DNA from 3 places in the Pseudoalteromonas sp. 19-MNA-CIBAN-0066 genome. Region 2 is predicted to be linked to each of the others. Evidence: predicted binding sites of a transcription regulator. Region 2 holds the regulator's gene; each other region holds the start of a gene.
The links. Region 2 encodes ArgR, which controls arginine synthesis, uptake and breakdown. Its sites were predicted from a motif close to ANTGAATANNTATTCANT; they were not measured.
Positions count from the first base shown of each region.

Region 1: AAEZ18_RS16240 (arginase family protein) is a predicted target of ArgR. The motif match lies at 805-822, and genes of this name have one in related genera.
Region 3: argC (N-acetyl-gamma-glutamyl-phosphate reductase) is a predicted target of ArgR. The motif match lies at 1,100-1,117, and genes of this name have one in related genera.

Region 1 covers NZ_JBEONZ010000041.1:4,792-7,076, reverse strand. The annotation lists gene udp (uridine phosphorylase) at 1-440, opposite strand, end outside; gene AAEZ18_RS16240 (arginase family protein) at 858-1,967, shown strand; gene paeA (polyamine export protein PaeA) at 2,110-2,285, shown strand, end outside.
Region 2 covers NZ_JBEONZ010000004.1:98,043-100,327, forward strand. The annotation lists gene mdh (malate dehydrogenase) at 1-554, opposite strand, end outside; gene argR (transcriptional regulator ArgR) at 781-1,248, shown strand; gene AAEZ18_RS04165 (Dyp-type peroxidase) at 1,264-2,163, opposite strand; gene AAEZ18_RS04170 (ABC transporter ATP-binding protein) at 2,214-2,285, opposite strand, start outside.
Region 3 covers NZ_JBEONZ010000010.1:44,020-46,304, forward strand. The annotation lists gene argE (acetylornithine deacetylase) at 1-1,044, opposite strand, end outside; gene argC (N-acetyl-gamma-glutamyl-phosphate reductase) at 1,268-2,278, shown strand; gene argB (acetylglutamate kinase) at 2,279-2,285, shown strand, end outside.

The sequences.
Region 1 (2,285 bases), on a different contig from region 2:
ATATTAAGGTTTTCACAGGCTTTAACCATAGCTTGGGTAGCAAAAAAGTCAGATACCGCAGGGTAGCTAAGCGGCGCAAAATGCTGGCTTGCACCATCTAAACGCACAGAGGCTTGGCTAATTAAAATATCGCCTTCGTTAATGTGTGGTTGAATTGCACCAGTAGTACCAATACGCAAAAAGCTGTGCACGCCAAGTTGGGCTAATTCTTCAACGGCAATCGACGTCGATGGACCGCCAATACCGGTAGAGCATATAACCACAGAATGGCCATTAAGCTCACCTAAATAAACATGAAATTCACGCGTTTTAGCCAGGCAAGTTGGGTTATCTAAAAATTGCGAAATACGTGCAGCACGATCCGGATCGCCCGGAACAATAGCCAGTTTTGCACCTTTAAGATCGTCAATACATAACCCTAAGTGAAATACCTTTTCCATAACTAAGCCTTTATAAAATTACTATCAATTTAGCATCATTACTATAATTGTTTGTTTAGTACAGGACGTATGTCCGTGTTGATTTGTTTTGATTTATTCACCCACATTGAATATTCAAGCATATATTAAAATTATCCGTAAAATGAGGCGGTTGACTTGTATAGGCAGACATTATATTGATCGTCTAAAGTAATGAGTAAATTATCATAAACAACAGGCACATTTACACTAAGTTGTTTTTATTCATATGGTTAGTTGTTATTTTTTGGATGGTATATACATTAGTGAAGCAAGGCTAATTTAACGTTAGTTTGCTTTTAGCAAGCAGTACTAATGTTATTGTTAGTATTTAAATATTAGCAATTTTGCATAACTAATCAGTACCACGCAAAACATATAGATTTATAAGGGTTTACCATGAGCACCGAATTTCAGGAATTTAAAAGCAAAATTGAGCATTGTTTGTGCGCACCAGGTGATGGTGTATATACAGTTAACACTGCAAAAGAGCGCAAAGCTGCATTAAGAAATAAGCTTTATGGGCAAACCGAAAACATTGGCCCATTATGGCGTGAGTCGCTTAACGAGTTACCCAATTCGCCGCATAAAGCGGTTATGCTAGGTATTAGCTCAGATTGTGGCGGCGGTATTTTACGTGGCGCAAACTGGGGGCCGTTATTTTTACGCTCAGCATTACTTGATCAGCAACCTCAGTGCCGCTCATTCGATTTAGGCGACGTACGCGTTATTCCTCATTTATTACATGATAAATACTTAAACAAAGCCACTATAACCAATTGCCAAAAAGCATTATACGGCAACGAAAATAACGACTATTACGTTAGCCCACTGTCGATCACTGAAGATGTGTGCGACAGCTTTTATGCAACATTTGAAAATAAAGGCATTTTTGGTATTGGCGGCGATCATTCAATTAGTTACCCATTAACAAAAGCGTATTTAAAAGCTAAGCGCGCACAAGGCAAGCGTACCGCAATTATTCATTTTGATGCCCATACCGACTTATTGGTTGAGCGCTTAGGCATTGATTTATGTTTTGGCTCTTGGTGTACGCATATTTTAGAGTTTTTACCTGCGCCACATCATTTAATTCAATTTGGTATTCGTTCAAGTGGTAAACCGAAAGAGCATTGGGAAAGCACCTTTGGTGTTAAACAACATTGGGCGCATGAAATTATAGAGCGCGGTGCAGCAGCCGTTGCCGCAGATGCTATTGCCCAGCTTAAAGCCGACAACGTTGACGAAGTGTATGTTAGCTTTGATATTGACGCCCTTGATGAAAAATATGCCTCTGCAACAGGCACACCAGAGGCAAACGGCTTAACGCCGCAGCACGCACTGGATATTTTATCAGCCATAGCCGATGAATTTGCGATCACCGGTGCCGATATGATGGAAATTGCGCCTTTTACCGACAGCTCGCTAGTAGGGCAGTCAAGTTCAGAAACCACCTTACGAGAAGGCGCTAAAATTTCGGCGTTTTTGATTAGTGCGATGAACAAGTAATCTTAAAGCAGGTCGAAAGGCCTGCTTACTGTATTGATAATAAAAGCCTTTTAATAAATATTAAATTTAAATTGCCCCGTTTAAAAAAGCGACTATAATCCAGCTGCTTTTGCTATAAAAGCGTATTTTATTGGAGCTATAAATGGGTGATTTAGTCGGGATTGGCTTATTAATCTTGATCAGTGCGTTGTTTGCAATGTCGGAAATTGCGATTGCAGCATCGCGTAAAATAAAATTAAGAGTAATGGCTGATGAGGGCAATGTTCAAGCAGCTGCAGTATTAAAGCTACAAGAACAACCTGGGGCATTTTTTGCCAT
Region 2 (2,285 bases):
AGAGGTAAAATAGTAGTACCTGAGTGGCCACCAATTACAGGAACTTTAACAGTTGCTACGTCTACGCCTTTAAGTTCAGCAACAAATGCTTCTGAACGAATAACGTCAAGCGTAGTAATACCGAATACGCGTTTAGCGTCGTAAGTACCAGCTTTTTTAAATACTTCAGCAACAATTGGTACAGTGCCGTTTACTGGGTTAGTAATAATACCTACTAACGCTTTAGGACAACTTGCAACTATGCCTTCTGCTAACGTTTTGATGATGCCAGCATTTACATTAAATAAATCTGCACGATCCATACCTGGCTTACGTGGCATGCCAGCAGGAATAAGTACGATATCAGCATCTTTAAGCGCTTCATTTAACGCATCAGCGCCAAAGCCAGCTACTTTAACCGCTGTAGGGATATGAGATAGATCAACCGCAACACCTGGAACTACTGGTGCAACATCATATAGTGATAATTCAGAACCAGCTGGTAAGCCTGTTTTTAATAATAAAGACAACGCTTGACCGATACCGCCTGCAGCACCTAATACAGCAACTTTCATTGGAATTCTCCGTGATTTGAGGTAGGAAATATTTATGGCTCTAAGATAAAGAAATTAGCGACTAAAAACAAATTTATCCTGCCTATTTTCGTAATATTTTAGACCATAGTTGTAAAAACATTTGGCCTGAATACAGTAAACTGGCAAGTTAAATAAACAACTGCTGCATAATTATTCGTTTTTGTGTAGAATTTGCGGCATGGATAATAAAAAGCAAATAAAAACTATGCAACCACAAGACAAACAGGAAGCGTTAGTAAAAGCATTTAAAGCGCTTTTAAAAGAAGAAAACTTTGGTTCTCAAGGCGATATAGTAGATTCGTTAAAAGAGCAAGGTTTTGACAATATAAGCCAAAGTAAAGTGTCGCGCATGCTTAGTAAGTTTGGCGCGGTACGAACGCGCAATGCCAAACAAGAAATGGTGTATTGCTTGCCAGCAGAAATGGGCGTACCCACAGCAAAAAGCCCGTTGCGCCAGCTTGTTATTGATATAATGCATAACGAAATGATGATTATTATCCGTACCAGTCCAGGCGCGGCTCAGCTTATTGCGCGTTTACTTGACTCATTAGGTAAAGCCGATGGCGTGTTAGGTACTATAGCTGGCGACGACACTATTTTTATTGCCCCAGCTAAAATATCTGAAATAGACTTAACCCTAGAGCGGGTACGTATTTTATTTGATACGGTTTAGTATTTAAAACATGCGTTATAACTGTTTTAAAAACCCAACTGACGGTGCAAAAAACGCAGACCCCATATCGGCTTGAGTAAAATCAAGCCAATGATCATAGCACTCCCCCTCACCTAAACGACTTTTTAATACCTGTTCAAATGCGGTTCCACTGGCCGAGCAAGTAATTGACAGCATTCCTTGCTCGTAAACATCGCCATAAGGCATGCCTTGATTAAGTAATATTGGCTGGCCTTGCTCATCTTTTAATTCACTGCGTTGTGCATGGCTGGTTTCAAGCGCTGGGGCTATAAGAGTGTTGTCTAAGCGAGTGCGACCTATTATTTGCTCTTGCTCATCTAGCGATAGATGCTGCCATACACTTAGATCGTGCTTATAACGTTGCACATGAATATAACTGCCTTGATCCTCAAAGCTACCTGGTTTATTTATTAACGCCGTTGCCCGCTTTTGTCGGCCATGCGGCATTTTGCCACCATAAATAAAACCATTGAAATCGCGACCATCTAAAAATCTAAAATTACGAATTTGTTCCACCAGCTCTACGTCTGGTGCAAATAACTTTAAAATTTGCAGTGCAAATAAATGATTGACGTCTTCGCGGTCTGAACGTATTTGCACAAACAAATCACACGGCTGCACGCTCATTGCGTGTTCATTATGATTTATATTAGGAAAGCTTTGTAGTTCACTGGGGATATACTCTGGCAAAATATGCGGCCAATACTGTGCACCAATAGCCACCATACAAGAAAGCATAGATTCAGAAAACTGATCGCTAAACTCTTCCTCAATAGCGCTTACTTGCTTGAGCTTTGTACGTAATGACTCATCTTGGCCATCAAACACATTAAAAAATAAATGCAAACCGTGTAAGTTTGCTTCAGCACAAATCCCTGATTGCGCTTGTGCCATTGTTATTCCTTAGCTTATAAATAGATAAACACAGCGAATAACAAATTAATTTATGATTCGAAAAAATTCACCGTGTGGGGTTTTATTTTTATTATAACCTGCTCATTTTGAACAAATGACTG
Region 3 (2,285 bases), on a different contig from region 2:
GCCGGGGCCCATTACTATGGTTTCACAACCAAGCTGTTGAATAAATGGCGCTTCTGTACAGTAGTTTACTGCCACCGCTTTTTGCCCCGCTATTTTTTCGGCTAGTTTAACCAAAGCGCTATCGGTGCTACCAGTAAATGCAGGAATTGGTTCGTGTAAATCAATTACGCTTACGGCATTAGGGTATTGCTGGTTTATTTCGTGAGTTGCATCAAGTACTAACATTTGCAGCTCTTGCACGCTTAAGCCCGGTAATGGGCGCATATCTATATGCATTTCGCAGCAACCACAAATTCTGTTCGCGTTGTCGCCGCCATGAATATTACCAAAATTTAAGGTTGGATAGGGTATTTCAAAGTGTTCTATTGAATATTTATGCTTTAACTGTTCTTTTAAGATCAGTAGTTTTGTAATCACTTTGTGCATTACTTCGATGGCGTTAACACCACGTTCGGGATCTGAGCTATGGCCTGAGCGTCCGACTACTCTAATTGCGGTACTCATATGCCCTTTATGTGTAAATACTGGAGTCATATCAGTGGGTTCGCCAATTATACAGCGATCCGGTTTTAAATTTGGATGTTTACAAATTTGTTGAGCACCGGCCATTGTTGTTTCTTCATCGGCGGTGGCTAAGATCAAAATGGGCTGAGTTTGCTGCTTTTCATCAAGTTCACTAATAGCTTGCAGTACAAAAGCAAAAAAGCCTTTCATATCAATACTGCCTAAGCCATATAGTTTATTGTTGTGCTCGGTCAATTTAAATGGATTATGATTCCAGCGGCTATCGTCAAATGGCACTGTATCGGTATGGCCAGCGAGCATTAATCCACCATCGCCTTTACCGCGTTTAGCTAATAAATTATAGCGACCTTTGCCGCCTTCTAATTCAATTATTTCACAGCTAAAGCCTAAGCTTTCACACCATTGTGCCAGTAATTCAATAACATTTTTATTACTCATACACAGGCTATCTTCAATGGCACTAATAGAAGGCGCTGCAATTAATTGTTGGTACATAGAAATAAATGAAGGCAAAGACATAAAAAATCCAAAATAAGTAATCAATTTAATTGCATAACAATATAAAAGTATTTATGATGAATATCAATTCACTTTTTAAGCATAAATATTTTAAAAGTAGCGCAATGAAAATAATACGACGATAATCAACATTCATTAATTAATTAAAGTCTTAATTAGCCCAGAGCTAGTTTAAGCGAACAACATGGATAAGTAGTAACTAATTTTAAATAACGAGTAAACAATGAATGTAGTGATTATTGGCGCAAGCGGTTATAGCGGCGCAGAACTAGCAAGTTTAGTTGCTAAGCACCCTAAACTAATTTTAACTGGCTGTTATGTATCGCAAGGTAGCTTAGATAAAAATAAATTGCTGAGTGATTTATACCCCGAACACTTAGGGCTACTCGATCAGCCTTTACTGCCTCTTAGTGAATCTGCTTTTAGCGATATTGAAAACAGTGCCGATTACGTGTGTTTATGTACCGATCATAAAGTAAGCGTAGATTTAGCGCCGCGTTTTTTAGCCATGGGTAAAAAGGTATTTGATTTATCTGGTGGGTATCGCCTTGCGAGCAATGACGACTACGTTACTTATTATGGCTTTGAGCACCAACATCCAGAGTTATTAAATCAAGCTGCTTATGGTTTAGCTGAGTGGAATAGCGATGCTATTGCCGCGGCGCAATTAGTAGCCGTAGCGGGTTGTTATCCTACGGCTGCGCTTAATGCACTTAAGCCTTTGCAGCAGGCCGATTTATTAACAGAGCAAACAATTATAATTAATGCGGTATCGGGTGTAACCGGCGCAGGGCGTAAAGCTAGTATTGGTACCCATTTTTGCGAAGTGTCGCTTGCCCCTTATGGTTTATTTAATCATCGTCATGGCCCTGAAATAGAGCAACACCTTGGTCACAATGTTTTATTTACCCCCCATTTAGGTAATTTCCCGCGTGGTATTTTAGAAACTATTTATGTGCAATTAAAGCCTAATGTCACCATTGAGCAAGTAACACAAGCGTACCAAGTACTTGCCGATGAGCCGTTAATTCGTTTACTGGGCGATAAAATCCCCTCAATTAAAGGCGTAGCTAAACAGCCATATGTAGATATTGGCTGGCAGCAACAAGGCACACAGTTAATTGTTATAGCTGCCATTGATAATTTATTAAAAGGCGCTGCAGGACAAGCATTGCAGTGTATTAATTTATCAATGGGATTGGCGCATACCACAGGCTTAAAAGGATCGTTTTAAATGAGTA